3 regions of the Streptomyces sp. NPDC001507 genome follow, and region 2 is predicted to be linked to each of the others. Evidence: riboswitches for the same ligand, from Rfam matches in the RefSeq annotation. Region 2 holds a riboswitch; each other region holds the start of a gene.
What was found. Region 2 has a riboswitch for S-adenosylmethionine ahead of ACFY0K_RS03895 (putative leader peptide). Riboswitches for the same ligand answer to the same signal wherever they lie in the genome.
Positions count from the first base shown of each region.

Region 1: another riboswitch for S-adenosylmethionine. It lies ahead of ACFY0K_RS00715 (amino acid ABC transporter permease); the one in region 2 lies ahead of ACFY0K_RS03895 (putative leader peptide).
Region 3: another riboswitch for S-adenosylmethionine. It lies ahead of ACFY0K_RS08355 (aminotransferase class V-fold PLP-dependent enzyme); the one in region 2 lies ahead of ACFY0K_RS03895 (putative leader peptide).

Region 1 covers NZ_JBIAVV010000001.1:134,019-140,377, reverse strand. The annotation lists gene ACFY0K_RS00730 (GNAT family N-acetyltransferase) at 1-121, opposite strand, end outside; gene ACFY0K_RS00725 (ABC transporter substrate-binding protein) at 170-1,195, opposite strand; gene ACFY0K_RS00720 (amino acid ABC transporter ATP-binding protein) at 1,260-2,048, opposite strand; gene ACFY0K_RS00715 (amino acid ABC transporter permease) at 2,045-3,028, opposite strand; SAM riboswitch class IV at 3,418-3,541, opposite strand; gene ACFY0K_RS00710 (glutathione S-transferase C-terminal domain-containing protein) at 3,619-4,491, opposite strand; gene ACFY0K_RS00705 (hypothetical protein) at 4,645-4,776, opposite strand; gene ACFY0K_RS00700 (hypothetical protein) at 4,937-5,188, shown strand; gene ACFY0K_RS00695 (hypothetical protein) at 5,356-6,165, shown strand; gene ACFY0K_RS00690 (hypothetical protein) at 6,201-6,359, shown strand, end outside.
Region 2 covers NZ_JBIAVV010000001.1:840,567-846,925, forward strand. The annotation lists gene ACFY0K_RS03875 (dipeptide ABC transporter ATP-binding protein) at 1-1,427, opposite strand, end outside; gene ACFY0K_RS03880 (ABC transporter permease) at 1,511-2,434, opposite strand; gene ACFY0K_RS03885 (ABC transporter permease) at 2,431-3,390, opposite strand; gene ACFY0K_RS03890 (ABC transporter substrate-binding protein) at 3,394-5,013, opposite strand; gene ACFY0K_RS03895 (putative leader peptide) at 5,234-5,350, opposite strand; SAM riboswitch class IV at 5,385-5,499, opposite strand; gene ACFY0K_RS03900 (winged helix-turn-helix domain-containing protein) at 5,968-6,359, opposite strand, start outside.
Region 3 covers NZ_JBIAVV010000002.1:484,711-491,069, reverse strand. The annotation lists gene ACFY0K_RS08365 (rhomboid family intramembrane serine protease) at 50-793, shown strand; gene ACFY0K_RS08360 (Lrp/AsnC family transcriptional regulator) at 790-1,071, shown strand; gene ACFY0K_RS08355 (aminotransferase class V-fold PLP-dependent enzyme) at 1,233-2,597, opposite strand; SAM riboswitch class IV at 2,758-2,874, opposite strand; gene trpD (anthranilate phosphoribosyltransferase) at 3,083-4,147, opposite strand; gene ACFY0K_RS08345 (cytochrome bc complex cytochrome b subunit) at 4,279-5,916, opposite strand; gene ACFY0K_RS08340 (Rieske 2Fe-2S domain-containing protein) at 5,913-6,359, opposite strand, start outside.

The sequences.
Region 1 (6,359 bases), 710 kb from region 2:
CGCTTCGCTCCGCGAGGTGGGCGTGCGGGCCGGCGAGGGCCGACCAGACGGCGTTGTCGAGCGGGGACGTGCCGGGTGCGAGCGGGGCCCCGCCGCCGTGGAGGTCGGTCTGGAGGGTCACGGAGGCGCGGTCCTTTCTCGGCTTGCGGCCTTGCTTCTTGACGGGTGATCAGGAGTTGTCGAGGGGCAGTCCGGGCGGGTTGACCTCGGACTTGGCGACGGCCTCGTTGGAGAGGTTGTAGGCCTTGAGCCACTCGGCGTACTGACCGTTCTTGATCAGGTAGTTGATGGCGTCCGCGAGGGGCTTGGCGAGGCCGCTGTCCTTCTTGGCGGTGGCCGCGATCAGGCCCTGGAGGCTGGCGCCCGCGCCGGAGTAGGTGCCCGCGGTGCGGGTGGCGTTCGGCGTGTTCGCGGTCTGCTTGTTGTGGTACGCGATGCCGGGGTTGGGGCCGAGGTAGGCGTCGATCTTGCCGCTGGACAGGGCCAGGTAGACGCTGTTGCTGTCCTGGAAGTACTTGACGGTGAGCTTCTTGCCCTCGCTCTCCAGCTTCTTCTTCCACTCCAGGAGGATCTTCTCCTGGTTGGTGCCGGCACTCACGGAGACCGTCTTGCCGGCGAGGTTCTCGTAGTTGCCGTCGAAGTTCCAGGTGCTCTTCTTCGGCACGGTGAAGGCGAGGTTGTCCTGGCGGTAGGAGGCGAACTCGTACTTCTTCTTGCGCTCCTCGGTGTCGGTGACGTTGGAGAAGGCCACGTCGACCTTGCCGCTGTCGATGCCGACGAACATGTTCTCCCAGGTGGCGTTCTGGATCTCGGGCTTGAGGCCGAAGACCGCGGCGACCAGGCGGCCGAGGTCGGGCTCGGAGCCGGTGAGGGTCTTCTGGTCGCTGCCCACGAAGGCCAGCGGCGGGAACCCGGCGGGCAGGGCGCCCTCGCCGATGACGAGCTTGCCGCTCTTCTTGACGGAGTCGGGCAGTTCGGCGCTGATGGACTTGACCTCGGAGACCTTGATCGCGGTCTGGGTGGCGGCGCCGTTGGAGACCTGGCCGATGACGACCTCGCCGGTCTTCGCGGCGGAGGCGGTGGTGGCCGCGTCGCTGTCGCCCCCGCAGGCGGCGAGCCCGGTGGCGAGGGAGGCGGCGACGGTCGCCGCGGAGATGCCTCTGATCAGGCTGCGTCGGGTGAAGTGGGCAGGCATGGTCGTCCTTTGTGACTGGGTGCGAGTGAGAGAGGCGTGGGGGGAGGTCTGGGGGTACGGCGGTTCAGAGGACCTTGCTGAGGAAGTCCCTGGTCCGCTCGTGCTGCGGGTTGTCGAGGACCTCGGAGGGCGGGCCCTGCTCGACGATCCGGCCGCCGTCGATGAAGACGACCCGGTCGGCGATCTCGCGGGCGAAGCCGATCTCGTGGGTGACGATGACGAGGGTGGTGCCGCTGGTCGCCAGGTCCTTGATGACGGCGAGGACCTCACCGACGAGTTCGGGGTCCAGGGCCGAGGTGGGCTCGTCGAAGAGGATCACGCCGGGGCGCAGGGCGAGCGCGCGGGCGATGGCGACGCGCTGCTGCTGGCCGCCGGAGAGCTGACGCGGGTAGGCGCCGATGCGCTCGCCGAGGCCGACCCGTTCCAGGAGCTCCTTGGCCAGGGCCTGGGCCTCGGGCTTGCCGAGCTTTCCGGTGGCGACCGGGGCGGCGGCCACGTTGTCCAGCACGGTCAGGTGCGGGAAGAGGTTGAAGTTCTGGAAGACGAAGCCGATCCGGCCGCGCTGGGCCAGGATGGCGCGCTCGCTCAGTTCCTTCAGCCGCTCGCCGTGCCGCTTCACGCCGATCGGCTCGCCGTTGATGCTGACGTGGCCGCGCTCGGGCTTCTCCAGGTGGTTGATGACCCTGAGGAGGGTGGACTTGCCGGAGCCGGACGGGCCGAGGACGACGGTGACCTCGCCGGGGCGGATGGTCAGGTCGATGCCGTCCAGGACGCGGTGGGTGCCGTACCACTTGTGGACGCCGTGGATCTCCAGGGCGGCGGGGGCCGTCTCCACGCTGTCGGTGATGGTCATACCGCGGCCTCCCGGCGGATGCGGGCACGCAGTTCGGTGAGGCCGGCGCGCAGTTTCTGCAGGGGGGTCGGGGGCAGCGCGCGGGTGGCGCCACGGGCGTAGTACCGCTCCACGTAGAACTGGATCACGGAGACGACGCTGGTCAGGATCAGGTACCAGACGGTCACCACGAGGAGCAGCGGCACGATGTCGCCGGGGTAGGTGGAGCCCATGCTCTGGGCGGTGCCGAACAGGTCGAGCAGCGAGACGTAGAAGACCAGCGAGGTGCTCTTGACCAGGCCGATCAGCTGGTTGACGTAGTTCGGGGTGATGGACCTGAGCGCCTGCGGGAAAACGATCCTCCGGAACTGGTAGCCCTTGGGCAGACCGAGTGCGGCGGCCGCCTCGTGCTGGCCCTGGTCCACGGAGAGGATGCCGCCGCGGACCACCTCGGCCGCGTAGGCGGCCTCGTTGAGGCTGAGGCCGATGACGGCGACGACCATGTCGGTGGCGAGCTTCGACTCGTCGAAGGAGAAGAAGGCGGGCCCGAAGGGGACGCCGATGCTCAACGTCTTGTACAGGGCGCTGAAGTTGTAGAGGAAGAGCAGGACCACGATGAGCGGTATGGACCGCAGCGCCCATACGTAGGTCCAGCTGACCGCGCGCAGCACGGGGCTCTTCGAGAGCCGGGCCAGGGCGAGAAGGATGCCGCCGAGCAGGCCCAGCACCGCGCTGTAGGCGGTGACTTCGAGGGTGATGACCAGTCCGTCGAGGATGGTCGGCCGCAGGAACCAGTAGCCCCAGCGGTCCCACTGGTAGAAGGGGTTGGTCACCAGTCCGTGCACGAACTGGGCGGCCAGGACCAGGACGACGGCGGTGGCGATCCACCGTCCGGGCCTGCGCAGCGGCTGAACGCGCTGTGCGGCGAGGGGTGGTGACGGCTCGTCGGCTGCGGGCGGTGCCTCGGGGGCGGCGATCGTGGCGCCTGGGGGTTCACTCATGGCGGGCTCCGGCGGAGTCGGACACCCACGTGTCCCACGGCGGGGGCCGCGCACCGGTCCGTGTTCGGGCACGGCGCCGGTGCGCGGGGGCGCGCGGGGCACGGGGCTGGGCGGACGGCGGCACACCGGACGGCCGGTGTTTCGACGGGGACGCTGGGGTGCGAGGCTGCGGGGAACCGGCGGAAAGGCCTGGTCAGACCCGACAGCGGGCACAGCCCGGTGCGGTACACGCGCTACACAGGGCGCTGTTGACACGGAGCAGGTCGACGGCTCGGTCGGCGACGAGCGGGCTCGGGTACGGGCGTACGCAGCCCTCGGCGCGGCGCTGGGCCGTCCTGGAGGCTGCGTACATGTCCGTCACCTGTCACTGTCGTGCCGGCCCCGGAGGGCACTCGCGCTTACCGATTCGTCGCTTGCCGAAACGTCGTCGGTCCGGTCGTCACCTGGGGCACCCCACCGCGGTGCGAGGGTTGCCGGTCAGCAAGCCAGGGCTTGACGCTGACGCTCATGACCGTTCTGGTCCGTAAGTAACGCAGTTGCCCGAACGAATGTCAACGCCTGTCCGACTGGCGAAACGGTTCGAGCCTCTCTCACCTGCGCGGACCGCGGGGTGCGTCCGCCGCGTGGCCCGCCCAGTCCAGGATCTGGACGGCCGCGCCGGCGGCTTCCAGGCCCTGGCAACGGCCGTGGTGGCGGCGGGCGATGCCGTCCAGGTCGAGGTGGGTGCCGAAGGCCGGGTGGGCGGCCAGCCGGCGGGCGTAGGCCCACAGCACCGGGTGGCCGGCGATGGCGTGCACGGCGGCGGCGTCGAGGTGGTTGCGGTGCACGGTGTCGAGTTGCACCAGAGTCACCCACACCTCGACGTCCGCGGCCGTGAGTTGACCGCCGACCAGGAACTCCACCCCGGTCAGCCGGCGCTCCAGTTCGTCCAGGGCCGCGAGCAGCACCTCCAGCGCCTCGGGGTCGCCGCCCGCGCGCCCGGCCCGCTGTGCGGCCTGCTCGATGTCCTCGGCGCACAGCCGCTCGACGGCCTCGATCTCGGCCTCGGCCTCACACGGGTAGAGCCGGGCGCCACCGTCACCGAAGTGCTGGTCCAGGTCGCGCAGGATGTCCCGGCTGTGGGTGCTGACGATACGGCCGGACCAGCCGTCGCTGAACACCGGCGCGAGGGCCGGGCCCGCGTAGTGGTGCGCGCTGGCCTCGTACAGCGGGCGCAGCACCGCGTGGCTGCCGTCCGGACAGTCCGGGACGGCGGGCAGGTAGGTGACCGGACAACAGTCGTCCAGGGCCAGCAGACTGTGGCCGACGGCGATGCGCAGGCCGTCCGGACAGGCGGTGGAGAGGTGCAGCCGGTAGCGGCGCGGCACGGCGTAGTGACCGCTGCGGGCGTCCCGGCCGATGCGGCCCCGGAAGGCGGGGGCGGTACGGACGGACGGCAGGGCGGCGAGTGGAGTGATGGACATGCGTCTCCCCGGGGCGGGCGGGCGCGCGGAGGTACGCGCGGCCGAAGCGTTCGTCGGTGGGTTCTCGGCGGGTTCCGGTGAGTCCTTGCGGACGGGCGCCCGGCTCGTACGGCCGGGGTCGGGCACCCGGCCCGTACGGCCGGGGTCGGGCGCTCAGCCTCTGCGGCCGGTGGCGCCGCACATCCGCAGCAGGTCGAGGTGGCGGCGGGAGGTGAGCAGGGGGGCCGTCCAGGGCGCAGGGCTCTCGCGGCGCTGTCTGCCGGTGAGCGTGCGCAGGCGACCCATCTTTCCCTACCTTTTCACTAGGATTTCCATCTGGAGTGTCGATCGGCCTCCGCCCCGCGTCAAGGGGGCGTCCACGCCTGGGACACCCGGCCCCGACTTGCCGCCGGGCGGGCGGGGCGGTGCGCTGGTGGCGGAGGCCGAGTGACAGGAGCCGGAGCCGATGACCGAGTCCCCGGGTCCCGGGCCGGTGCCGGGCGCCGTGCGCGAGACGTTCGCGTTCCGCTGTGGGCGGTGCGGCCACGGCTGGGAGGCCGTCTTCCAGGCGGTGTTCTTCACCGACCCGGTCGCCGATCCGGAGCTGCAGAGCACCCTGGAGTACGTCGACGAGGCCGGCCGGGCCGTGCCGTCGCCGCTCACGGACGCGGTGTGCCCGCGCTGCGGCAGCCGGCGGGTGCGGGTCACGGCGGCCTGATCACGACGCTCACCCGAATGGCACGTGCGGGTGGTCGGCGCCCGCGGCCGGTGGTGGCGTGGAGGGACGCAGCGACGTCGTCCGGCGTCGTCCGGCGTCGTCCGGCGGAAGGGCGCATCGGCGCCGCCCGCCCAGTGACGTACCGCGTCCCCGAGGAGGCAGTCGCGATGACCCGTCCGTCCCGACCCGCGCGTGTGCTCGCCACGGCCCTGGCGGCGGGGACCCTGCTCGCCACGGCGGCCTGTTCGGACGGCAGCGGCTCCCCCGAGGCCGCGGCCGTCTCCCCCGCCGCCGAGCGCTCCCCGGCCCCGTCGCGCACCCCCACCCTCACCGGCCCCGGGGCGCAGGCCGCGCTGATCACGCCGGCCGACATCGAGGACGACTGGCAGCTGGCCAACGACGCGGCCACCTGGCGCAACCAGATGCTGGTCGGGAAGGTCGACGTCGCCCAGTTCCTCAACGCCAAGTCCGACGCCGCCGACTGCCAGCGGCTGCTGGACAGCCTCTACTCCGACACCCTGCTGGGCCGCGCCACCGGCGCCTCCGGGCTGCGCGGCTTCACCTCGGAGGACTCCCGGCTGCTGTACCAGGTCGGCGACTACGGCCAGCCGACCATGGACGCCACCATCAAGTGGCTGAAGAAGCTCCCCAGCGAGTGCAACCAGTTCTCGGCCACCGCCTCGGACGGCAGCAAGCGGACCGTCCAGGTCGTCGAGTACAAGGAACCGCCCAAGGCGGGCGACAACCTGGCGGCGCTCACGGTCACCGTCCAGGGCACCTCGAACGGGCAGCCCGCCACGACCACCCTCGACGTCGCGGTGCTGCGCGTCGGCGCCTCCGGGGCCGCGGTCACCAATGGCGGCCTCTCGGGCGTCGACCACGACAGCACCGCCCTGGCCGTGCAGAACGGCGCCAAGCGCCTCAAGGACGTACTGTCCGGCAAGACCCCGGCACCGCTGCCGAGCCAGTTCGACTAGGCCGGCGGTCCCGTGCGGGGCGCCAAGCGGACCCGGTGGCGTACGCGACGCAGGCGGTGGCGATGGTCGGGCGCCGGCTGCCCGTCGCCCACGCCGACGGCTCGGACCTGGAGGCACGGGCGGGGCCGATGCTCGGCGCCGACCTGACGGGCCCTGACCGTCTCCGGGCTCGGCCTGGTGCACGGCATCGGGCA
Region 2 (6,359 bases):
AACTGGGCGAGCAGGTCCAGGACCTGGGCCTGGACGGACACGTCGAGCGCGGACACCGGCTCGTCGCACACCACGAGGTCCGGGGAGAGCGCGAGGGCACGGGCGATGGCCACCCGCTGGCGCTGACCGCCCGACAACTCGGCCGGGCGGCGCTCCAGCGTCGCGGCGGGCAGGGCGACCCGGTCGAGCAGTTCGCGGGCGCGGTCGAGCCGGGAGGCGCGGTCGCCGACCTTGAACGCCCGCAGCGGCTCGGTGATCACCTCGGCGACCGAGAAGCGCGGGTCGAGCGAGGCGTACGGGTTCTGGTAGACGAGCTGGGCGCGCCGGCGCAGCTGCCTGACCTCGGCGCCCTTGGCGATGGTGACGTCGGTGCCGTCGAAGAGGACGTGCCCGGAGGTCGCCTCGGCCAGGCGGAGCACCAGCCGGGCGGTGGTCGACTTGCCCGAGCCCGACTCCCCGACCAGGGCGAGGGTCTGCCCGCGCCGCAGGGTGAGGCTCACGTCGTCGACCGCGCGCAGGGTGCGGGCCCCGCCTCCGGCCCGCGGCAGCCGGAACTCCTTGACCAGGTTGCGCGCCTCGACCAGGGGCGGCGTGGTGCCGGCCGGGGCGGTGGAGACCGGGGTACGGGGGCGGGCCGTGGTCAGGCTCGGGGCGGCGGCCAGCAGCCGCCGGGTGTACTCGTGCTGCGGGTCCGCCAGGACGGCCCGCGTCTCGCCCGCCTCGACGACCCTGCCCTGCTCCATGACCACCAGGCGCCGGGCGCGGTCCGCGGCCACCCCGAGGTCGTGGGTGACCAGCAGGATCGCGGTGCCCGACTCCTCGGTGAGGTGCTGGAGATGGTCGAGGATGACCCGCTGCACGGTGACGTCGAGCGCGCTGGTCGGCTCGTCGGCGATGATCAGCCGGGGCTTCGCGGCGATCGCGATCGCGATCAGGGCGCGCTGCCGCATGCCGCCGGACAGCTCGTGCGGGTACTGCCGGGCCCGGACGGCCGCGTCGGGCAAGCCGGCCCGGTCGAGGACGGCGACCGCCTCGGCGGCCGCCCCGCGCCGGGTCGCCAGGCCGTGGATGCGCAGCACCTCCGCCACCTGCTCGCCGATCCGCTTCACCGGATTGAGGGAGACGGCCGGGTCCTGCGGGACCAGCCCGATCTGCGCGCCGCGCACGGTACGCAGCTCCGCGTCGGAGAGGGCGGCCAGATCGTGCCGGCCGAAGCGGACCGTGCCCGCGTCGATGGTGCCGTTGGCCGCCAGCAGCCGGAGGACGGCGTGCGCGGTGGTGCTCTTGCCGGAGCCGGACTCACCGACCACGGCGGTCACCTGTCCGGGCCATACGTCCAGGTCCACGCCCCGTACGGCCGACACCGTGCCGCCCCGGGCGCGGTACGACACGGACAGGCCGCGGATCTCCAGCAGTGGTGTGGTCACGTTTTCACCGTCCTCGCGTGCGCCGCGGTCCTCGCGTGCGCCGCGGTTCTCGCGCGGGTCGCTGTTCTCATGCGCTTCGTGGGTCATCGCTGCCGTGCCCATTCGCCGTCCAGCGCCCGCGCGACGCGATTGGCGGCCAGCACGGTCGCGGCGATCGCCAGACCGGGCAGTGCGGTCAGCCACCAGGCGTTGGCAAGGTAGTTGCGGCCGTCCGAGATCAACGTCCCCCACTCCGGGGCGGGCGGCGGCGCGCCGTAGCCGAGGAAGCTCAGCGCCGACACGGCCAGGATCGAGGAACCGAAGTCCAGGGTGGCCAGCACGATCACCGGCCCTGCGGCGTTGGGCAGCACGTGCCGGCCGAGCACCGAGTACCAGCGGGCCCCGCAGGAGCGGGACGCCTCGACGAACACCGCCTGCCGCACCCGCAGCACCTCGGACCGTGCCACCCGGGCGAAGGAGGCCACGCTGGCGATGCCGACCGCGACCGCCACCTTCACCGTCCCGTACCCGAGCGCGGTGACCAGCGCCAGCGACAGGAACAGCGCGGGGATGGACAGCAGGACGTCGACGAAACGCATCAGCGCGTCGTCCACCCAGCGGCCCACGAACCCGGCGACCACCCCGAGCAGACCGCCGACCACGAACGCGACCAGGACCGCGAGCAGCGTGGCCTTGAGGGAGAGCTGGGCGCCGTGGACCACGCGGGAGAAGACGTCGCGCCCGAGTTCGTCGGTGCCGAACCAGTGACTGCCGCTCGGGCCGCGGAAGTTCTGGGACGGCACCCCCTTCAGCGGGTCCTGCGAGGTGAACAGGTCCGGCCAGAAGGCGGCCAGCACCACCAGCACGAGGACGACGGCGGACAACAGCAGGCCGGGGCGGCGCAGCAGGAAGCGAAGCACCCGGCGCAGGCCGGCGGGCCGGCCCGGCTCCGCCGGGGACCCGCTCTCGACCGGCCGGGCGAAGCCGAGGGCGGCCTCCGCCTGGTCGTCGACAAGGCTCTGACTCATGCGAAGCCCGCCCTTCTCTCCGAGGCCACCACGATCCGCGGGTCCAGCAGCGGATAGACCAGGTCGACGAGCAGGTTCGTGGCCACGAAGATCAGCGCGCCGAACACCACCACCCCCTGGACCAGCGGGATGTCCTGGGTGGTGACCGCACCGGCGGTCACCCGCCCCAGACCGTCGCGCGAGAACACCGTCTCCACCACCACCGAACCGGCGATCAGCTGCCCCACCAGCAGGCCGACCACCGTCAGCGCGGGCAGCGAGGCGTTGCGCAGCGCGTGCCGCAGATGCACCCGCCACCGGCCGGCGCCCTTGGCCCGCGCGGTCTCCACGTAGGCCTGGTCCAGCGCGGTCAGCAGGCTCTTGGCCAGCACCTGGGCGACCTGCGCCCCTGTCGGGACCGCCAGCGTCAGGGCCGGCAACACCAGGCCCTTCAGCCCGTCGTTGCCGAACGCCGGGAACCAGTGCAGCTTGAACGAGAACGCCTCGACCAGCAGCAGCCCCACCCAGAACGTCGGGACCGACACCCCCAGCGGGGGCAGCGACAGCAGCAACTGCCGCAGCCACCGCCGCGAGGTGTAGGTCGCCACCACCGCTAGACCGCCGCCGAGGACCACCGCCAGCACCAGCGCCGCACCGGTCAGCTGGAGCGTCTGCGGCAGCGCGTCGGCCAGGGTGGAGGTCACCGGGCGGCCGGTGGAGACCGCGTCGCCGAAGTCCCCGCGCACCGCCCGGCCCAGATACTCCGCGTACTGCAGCAGCACCGGCTTGTCGAAGCCGTACTCGTGCCGCAGTCTGGCGAGTTGGGCCGGGTCGACCTGTCCCGTGTCCATCCCGGCACCCGCCATCGCGGACACCGGGTCACCGGGCAGGAAGTCCAGGACCAGGAAGGACACCGTGTAGGCCGCCCACAGCACCCCGACCGCCTGCGCCAGCCGTTTGATCACATAGCGGCGCATGCGCTACCCGATCCAGGTGTCGTGCAGCTGGATGCGGCTGCCGGAGTCGAATGCCAGGTCGTGCACCTTCTTCGAGACGCCGAGCTGGGTCTGGAGCTCCACCACCGGCACGTTGTACGCGTTCTGCACGATCAGCTTCTGCGCCTGAGCCACCAGCTGCTTGCGCTTCGCGGTGTCCGTGGTCGCGGCCTGCGCGGACAGCGCCGTGTCCAGCGAACCGGACGGCAGGTGGTAGAAGTTGCCGAGCCGGGTGGAGAAGGAGCTGCGCAGGATGTCGGGGTCGGCGCGGGTCGTGTTCCCCCACACCACGTCGAAGTCACCGGACTGGATCGTGGTGGCGAACTGGGTGACCGGCAGCTGCTTGAGCACCACGTCGATCCCCACCGACTTGAGCTGCTGCTGGACCAGCTCCAGCGCGGGCTGGTTGGTGGCCGCGTTGGGGAACCAGCTGATGGTCAGGGTCAGCCTCTTGCCGTCCTTGGTGCGGATGCCGTCGCTGCCCGCCTTCCAACCGGCCGCATCCAGCAGCGACTTCGCCTTGGCCGTGTCGAGCGCGAGGTCCGAGGAGAGGTCCGTGTAGTCGGGCGTGGTGTGCGCCAGGATGCTGGTCGCCGGCTGGGTGCCGGTCGGGTAGACGGTGTCGGCGATCTGTTTCCGGTCGACGGCGGCCGAGATCGCCTGCCGGACTTTCGCGTCCTTCAGCAGGGGCCGGGAGTTGTTCAGCCCGAGGCCGAACACCACACCGGGGTTGGCCCGGCTCTGGAGGGTGACCTGGCCGCCCTTGAGCGCCGCCTCGTTGGCCTTGCCGACGCTGCTGATCGCGTCCACCTGCCCGGACTGGAGACTGCCGGCCCGCACCCCTGCCTCGGGCACGACCTTGAACACCAGCTTGTCCAGGTAGGCCTCGCCCTTCTTCGACCACAGCGAGGAACCCCAGTCGTACCCGGTGCGCCTGCCCAGGGTGACCGACTGGTTCTGCACGTACTGCTTGAGCACGAACGGCCCGGACCCGACCACCCCGTCGCTGCACTTGTGCTGCGGGCTCTTCTTGACGCTCGCCGAGGACTCGATACCCAGTGAGTGGGTCGAAGTCGCCTGGAGGAACTGGGCGTTGGGCTGCTTGAAGGTCACCTTGACGGTGAGCGGGTCGACCACGGTGGTGCTCTTGACGCCGCTCAGGTAGCCCTCGGCGAGGGTGCCCAGGGCGCCGAGGTCCGGCACCGCGTCGAAGTTGTCCTTGACCACCTGCGCGGTCAGCTTCGACCCGTCGCTGAAGGTGACGCCCGGCCGCAGGTGGAACGTGAACGTCGTCGCGTCGGCGCTGATGTCCCAGCTCTTGGCCAGCCACGGCACGATCTTGCCGGTCTTCGGGTCCTGGTCGGTGAGGGAGTCCACGATCTGGCGCACCGAGTAGATGGTGTCGTTGCTGCCGACCTGCTGCGGGTCCACGCAGCCGGCGTCGGATCCCACCGCGAAGGTCAGGGTGCCGCCGGACTTCGCCTGGCCGCCTCCGCCGCCGGAGCCGTCGTCGCCCGAACCGCACGCGGTCAGCAGGACGCTGGTGGTCAGGAGCGCGGCCAGGGGCGCCCATCGGGAAGGTCTGAAAACCGGAAGTGCAGTCACGGAGGGCTTTCTCCTACTCGTGTCACCGGGGCACGACCGCGCACGCATGTGCGCAGGCATGACGGTGTGTGCGGCCCTGGCGGATCGACTCCCGCCGGGGATGCGCTGTGCAGACAGAGGATTGGCATGCGGACGACACCGGGAACCGGTGGCGAGGGCGAAGGGCGGCGCGAAGGGGCCGGGGCCGGTGACGGACGTCAGCCGGTGGCAGCCGGGCCGGTCAGGCCCGACAGAGACAGCTGGTCGAGCGCTTCAGATCGATGTGGCGCCGGCGCGAGAGCCGGGAGTACGCCGTGGCGTCGGCGGGGGAGGCAGCAGAGTCGTCGCTGTGCCGCATGTCGTACCTCCCCGTCTCCGGCCCCGGTCACGGGGCCACGCGCTTGCGGGAATTCGTCGGTGATCCCGCCGGGCTTTCACCTGGAGCACCCCACCGCGCGGGAGGGTTGCCGGTCAGCGAGCCAGGGCATGACGCTGACACTCAATGCCGTTGGCGATGCTACGGATCGATTTTGTCGTACGTCAATGCCGCACCGTGACGCCCTGTTCGAGAGAACGGGGCCGTCTCACGTGCCGGGACGGATCCGGCCGCGGGCGCAGCCACGCCCGCCGCCTCCCGGCCGCCGTGGACCGGCGCGGGCACGGCGGGGCTGCGCTACGGGGCGTCCCGCCCCGAACTCGTCTTCGTGTTCACCGTCTTCGGCCTTCGACGTCGGCTTCCGGGGACTCGGCCTCATGAACACCGCGCTGGCCGTCGGCACCGTCGCCGGGACGGTCGCCGCCACGCGCGGGGTCTCGCCCCGAGGACGGAGGGTCGTCGTCGGCGCGCTGCTGTTCCGGGGGTTTCGAGGCACTGGCCGCGGTCATGCCCACGGGCGCGGCCAGTGCCGTGCCGGCCGCGCCCGGCGTGGCGCTGTGGCTGACGCGGAGGTCGCGAACGGGCGAGAGGGTCCGCCGTCAGCCGCTCTCGGCCGGTGCCGGGGTGGCACGCAGCCGGAAGCCGACGCCTCGCTCCGTCGTCAGCAGAGCCGCGGCACGCGGGCCCAGTTTGCGGCGGATGCGGTGGATGTGCAGATCGACCGAGCGGCTGCGGCTGCCCGCCCATTCCCCCAGCCCCGAGCGCAGGTCCTCCCGGGTGATGACCCGGCCGTTGCCGCGCAACAGGGCGGTCAGCAGCCGGAACTCCAACGGGGTCAGCGCGACGGCTGCGCCGTCCACCAGCATGCGCTGCCCACCCGGATCCAGGCTGATCGGGGACGGGGCGGCGGCCACGTAGGACCCGGGCAGCGTGCCGCCGGGCACCACCGGCAGGCCCGCGGCGCGCCAGGCCTCGTAGCCGCCGACGATGT
Region 3 (6,359 bases), on a different contig from region 2:
GGCGAGGCGATCTGCACCAGTGCGTCCCGTTACGCCATGCTCTATGTCCATGATCGGCAACTGGAACACCACGGCGGCCCGGACCCTGCGGAGCCTGCGGGGCACGTCCGCACCCATGACGTACACCCTGATCGCCGTGTGCTGCCTGATCTTCGTGCTCGGCCCCGCCTCCGGCTTCACCCCCTCCTACGGCACCGGAGAGGCCCTCGCGGCCGCGCAGCGGGCGTATTTCCGGCACTGGGGGGTGGTCCCCGCCGACCTGTTCGACGGTCCGGCGCGGGAGGCGCTGACCCCGGCCACGGCGCTGTTCATCCACGGCAGCTGGGTGCACCTGCTCGGCAACATGCTCTTCCTCTTCGTCTTCGGGGCGATGACCGAGGAACGGATGGGCCGCGTGGAGTTCACTCTCTTCTACGTCTGCTGCGGCTATCTCGCGCTGCTCGGCTACGCGGTCGCCAACGCCACGTCCCCGCAGTCGCTGGTGGGTGCGTCCGGGGCGATCTCGGCGGTCCTCGGAGCGTTCCTGTACCTGTTCCCCAGCGCCCGCGTGACCAGTCTCCTCCCCTTCCTCTTCTTCCTTCCGCTCCGGTTCCCGGCCTGGGTCGTCCTCCCGTTCTGGGCGGCCCTCCAGTGGCTGGCCCTCGACCAGGCCCCCTCCGGTCCCGGCGTGGCCTACCTCGCGCACCTGGTCGGGTTCGGACTCGGGTTCGGCTACGCGTGGGTGCGGTACGGCCGTACCACTAAAGTGAAGGTCGCCCCAGCTCCGGCACCCGAGGGAGAGAACCAGCCGTGATCACCGCGATCGTCCTCATCAAGACCAGCGTGGACCGGATCCCCGAGATCGCGGAACAGATCGCCGCGCTGGAGAGCGTCAGCGAGGTCTTCTCCGTCACCGGTACGTACGACCTGATCGCCATGGTCCGGGTGCGCGAGCACGAGGATCTGGCGGAGGTGATCCCGGGCCGCATCAGCAAGATCCAGGGCGTGGAGGGCACGGACACGCACGTCGCGTTCCGCACGTACTCCCAGCACGACCTGGAGGCGGCGTTCGCGATCGGCCTGGACAGCTGAGCGCCCCGTAAGGGGCGCTGGGGGTACCCCCGGCCGAAGGCTGGGGGAGGAACTGCGCGACCAGCCCCCACCGGCCGGCAGCCGGGCACGAAGCGCCGTGGCCCCCCGCGGGTCCGTCGTGGCTGGTCGCGCAGTTCCCCGCGCCCCTGAAAACAGGTAAGTCAGCCCACCGCCGGGACGCAGCGGCCGTCCTCCGTGCGGTACGCCCACTTCGCGCCGTCGGTCACCAGTTCCCGTACCGCGTTCACGAAGCGCTCCACGTGCTCGTCCGGCGTCCCCGCCCCGAAGCTCACCCGGATGGCGTTGAGGGACTTCTCGCCCGGTGCCGCCTCCGGCGCCCCGCACTCGCCCTGGGTCTGGGGGTCGGAGCCCAGCAGGGTCCTGACCAGCGGGTGGGCGCAGAAGAGGCCGTCGCGGACGCCGATGCCGTACTCGGCGGAGAGGGCGGCGGCGAAGTGGGAGCTGTTCCAGCCGTCCACCACGAAGCTGATCACGCCGACGCGGGGGGCGTCGTCGCCGAAGAGCGAGAGGACCCGGACCTCGGGGACCTCGGCCAGCCCCGCCCGCACCTTCTCGATCAGGTACCGCTCGCGGGCGACCAGCGTGTCGAAGCCCGCCTCGGTGAGCGCCTTGCAGGCGGCGGCGATGGAGTAGGCACCGATGACGTTGGGCGACCCCGCCTCGTGCCGCGCGGCGCTCTCGTGCCACTCCACGGCCACTCCCCCGTCCTCGCGCCGGGTGACCTTGCGGCTGGCGCCGCCGCCCGCGAGGTAGGGCTCGGCGGCCTGCAGCCAGTCGGCGCGGCCGGCCAGGACGCCGGAGCCGAAGGGGGCGTACAGCTTGTGGCCGGAGAAGGCGACCCAGTCGACGTCCAGGTCGCGGACGGAGACGGGGTGGTGCGGGGCCAGCTGGGCGGCGTCCAGGACGATCCGGGCGCCGTGCGCGTGCGCTGCGGCCGCGAGCTCCCGGACGGGCCACAGCTCGCCGGTGACGTTGGAGGCACCGGTGACGCAGACCAGGGCCGGGCCGTACGGGTCGCGGTCGGCGAGGGCGCGTTCCAGGGTCTCGACGGCCTGGCGCGGGGTGCGGGGGGCGTCGAGGTAGGTGACGCGGGCGTCCTGCCAGGGCAGCAGGGAGGCGTGGTGCTCGGTCTCGAAGACGAAGACCTGGCAGCCGGCGGGGAGGGCACGGGCCAGCAGGTTCAGGGAGTCCGTCGTCGAGCGGGTGAAGACCAGCTGGTCGTCGGGGCGGCAGTCGAGGAACTCGGCGACGGTCCGGCGGGCGTTCTCGAAGAGGTCGGTGGAGAGCTGGGAGAGGTAGCCGGCGCCGCGGTGGACGCTGCCGTAGTAAGGCGCGTAGGCGGCGACGTCGTCCCAGACCCGCTGGAGGGCGGGGGCGCTGGCCGCGTAGTCGAGGGCGGCGTAGGTGACCTCGCCGCCGGTGACGAGCGGGACGGTGACATCCCGCCCCAGAACGGGCAGCGGGGCACAAACGGACTGGGCGGCGGCAGCGGTGGAGACGGACATGGGTGAACTCCCGTGTGAGCAGGTGAGATCCGCCGTGCGAGCGGATGCGCTCAAGCAGCGGCAGGGGAAAAGGGGGATGCGGAGGCGGGGCTCTGCGGCCCTATCGCATTCGCTTGCTCACGGGAGACTCCTCGACGACCAGGACCCCTGGTGTACGAGGGGTCCGCGCTTGCCGCAGACCTCGCTGCCTGCGGCCTGGTCTTCACCCGGGGCACCCCGCCACGGACGGAGGGTTGCCGGACAGTCGGCCGGGGCCTCATGACTGTCACTCATGACCTGGGAAGAAACGTAGGTGAAGTGATCGCAGCCGCGCAACTCCTGTCCGGATGACGGGACACCGCCAGGGGCCGAGGCCGGTCCCTTGGCATCGGCGCCGGTGCCGAAATCCTCTTTCCGCCGCAACGGCGATCAGCCGTCACGGCGATCAGCCGCGACGGTGGAGCCCGGCGGTGCCGGACTCCACCTCGGCCGGCTGGACCGGCCCCCTACTTGTTCGTCGCCGCCGCCCAGCGCTCCAGGACCCGCTTGGCCGCACCCGAGTCGATCGACTCGGCCGCCCTGGCCATGCCGGCGCGGAGCTGCTCGGCCAGGGTCCCGGCGGCCGGGTCGAGGGCCACCAGGGCCGCCGCGGAGTTCAGCAGCACCGCGTCCCGCACCGGGCCCTGCTCGCCGTCCAGCAGCCTGCGGGCGACCTCCGCGTTGTACGACGGGTCGCCGCCCCGCAGCGCCTCCACGGGGACCAGGTCGATGCCGACGTCACGGGGGTCGAAGGTCTCCTCGGTCACCTTGCCGTCGCGGACGATCCAGACGCGGGACGTGGCGGTCGTCGTCAGTTCGTCGAGGCCGTCGTCGCCGCGGAAGACGAGGGAGGAGTGGCCGCGTTCGGCGAAGACGCCCGCGACGACGGGGGCCATGCGGGGGTCGGCCACGCCGACCGCCTGCGCCCGCACCCGCGCGGGGTTGGTCAGCGGGCCGAGGATGTTGAAGACCGTGCGGATGCCCAGCTGGCCGCGCGCCGCGCCCGCGTGCCGCAGCGCCGGGTGGAACTTGATCGCGAAGCAGAAGGTGATGCCGGCCTCCTCGGCGACCTCGGCGACCCGCTGCGGGGTCAGGTCGAGGTTGACGCCGAGCTTCTCCAGGACGTCAGAGGCCCCGGACGCGGAGGACGCGGCCCGGTTGCCGTGCTTGACGACCTTCGCGCCCGTGCCGGCCACCACGAGCGCCGACATCGTGGAGATGTTCACCGTCTTCGCGCCGTCGCCGCCGGTGCCGACGATGTCGACGGTGCGGCCCGGTACCTCGATGACGTTGGCGTGCGCGTACATGGTGCGGACCAGGCCGTTGATCTCGTCGACCGTCTCGCCCTTGGCCCGCAGGGCCACGACGAAGCCCGCGATCTGGGCGTCGGTGGCCTGGCCGCGCATGATCTGGTCCATCGCCCAGGCCGTCGCGTCGGAGCTCTGGTCCTGTCCGTACAGCAGCGCGTTCAGTACCCCGGGCCAGGAACGGCCCGCCGCGGTGTCGCCTCCAGCGGGGGTCACAGCGCTCATAAAGCCGCTCCTGATCGTCGTACGGGCAACAGGGGTTCTCAGGGCTACCCTATCCAGCTCCGAGCACGGCGAAGGGCCCCCGTCCGTACCCCGGACGGGGGCCCTTCGCCGTGGCGTGGCGACGCGGTCGATCAGTGGTGGCCGTGGCCGCTCGTGATCTCCTTGTACTCCTCGACAGTCGGCTTCGGGATCTGGTTGTCCTCGCCGTAGTAGGCGTTGCTCAGCTTGGCGCGGAGCTTCTCGGAGCCCTTGATCTTGCGCTCGACACCGTTCTCGTCGACCGCCGGGCCGACCTGGGCCGGCTCGTACTGGTGGTGCGCCGTGAGGGTGTGCAGCTGCTCCTGCGAGAGCGGCTCGTGGACCTCGATGAACTCACCGTGCGGCAGCCGCTTGATGATGCCGGTCTCGCGACCGTGCAGCACCTTGTCGCGGTCCCGGCGCTGCAGGCCGAGGCAGATGCGCTTGGTCACGATGAACGCGATCACCGGTCCGGCGAAGAAGAAGATCCGGACGAACCAGGTCACGTCGTTGATCGACAGGTGGAAGTGGGTGGCGATGAGGTCGTTGCCACCACCGATCAGGCCCACCATGTACACGGTCACCCAGGCGACACCGAACCCGGTACGGGTCGGGGCGTTGCGCGGCCGGTCCAGGATGTGGTGCTCGCTCTTGTCACCGGTGACCCAGGACTCGATGAACGGGTAGACCGCGATCGCGCCCAGGACCAGACCGAACAGGACCAGCGGGATGAAGACGCCCAGGACCAGGGTGTGGCCCCAGAAGTTGATCTCCCAGCCGGGCATGTAGCGGATCAGGCCCTCGGCGAAGCCCATGTACCAGTCGGGCTGGGCGCCGGTGGACACCTGGTCCGGACGGTAGGGGCCCATGGCCCAGATCGGGTTGATCTGGGTGGTCGCCGCGATGGCCGCGATGACACCGAAGACCAGGAAGAAGAAGCCTCCGGCCTTGGCCATGTAGACCGGCAGCAGCGGCATGCCGACGACGTTCTTCTCGGTCTTTCCGGGGCCCGCGAACTGCGTGTGCTTGTGGTAGAAGACCAGGATCAGGTGGCCCACCATCAGGCCGAGCATGATGCCCGGCAGCAGCAGGATGTGGATCGAGTAGAACCGCCCCACGAAGTCGTGGCCGGGGAACTCGCCGCCGAAGAGGAAGTACGAGATGTACGTGCCGACGATCGGCATCGACAGGATGGCGCCCTCGGTGAAGCGGACACCGGTGCCGGAGAGCAGGTCGTCCGGGAGCGAGTAACCGGTGAAGCCGGTGAACATGCCCAGGACGAACAGCAGGAAGCCGAACAGCCAGTTGATCTCACGCGGCTTGCGGAACGCGCCGGTGAAGAACACGCGCATCATGTGCACGAACATGCCGGCGAGGAAGATCAGCGCGGCCCAGTGGTGGATCTGCCGGATGAGCAGGCCACCGCGCACGTCGAAGGAGATGTGCAGGGTCGAGTTGAACGCCTCGGACATCATCTGTCCCTGGAGCGGGACGTAGCTGCCGTGGTACACCACCTCGTTCATCGAGGGGTGGAAGAACAGCGTCAGGTACACACCCGTCAGGATGATGATGATGAAGCTGTACATGCACACTTCGCCCAACATGAACGACCAGTGGTCGGGGAAGATCTTGCGCATGTTGGACTTGGCCAGGGAGTAGATCCCGAGCCGTCCGTCGGCCCAGTCGGCGACGCGCTCGCCGGCCGGTGCCTTCCCGCGCTCGCGGGACTCGGTGTTCTCTGTAGTGCTCATCCGCGCTCCCAGAAGGCAGGACCGACGGGCTCGTCGAAGTCGCCGAGCGCCTGGAGGTAGCCCTCCTCGCTCACGCCGATGCGCAGCTGCGGCAGGGCGTGGCCGGCCGGGCCGAAGATCACTCGGGCTCCGTCGGAGAGGTCGAAGGTGGACTGGTGGCACGGGCAGAGCACGTGGTGGGTCTGCTGCTCGTACAGCGAGATCGGGCAGCCCACGTGGGTGCAGATCTTCGAGAAGGCGACGATGCCCTCGTGCGACCACTCGAGCTCGCGCTTGTCCTTGATGTTGTCCGGCTGCAGCCGGATGATCATCAGGGCCGCCTTCGCCATCACGTTCTGGAAGTCCTCCTGGGACTCCTCGACGCCCTCGGGCTTGGCGAAGGTCAGCGAGCCGACGGCGACGTCGGAGGGACGCAGCGGCTCGTTGGTGTTCATGTTGACGAG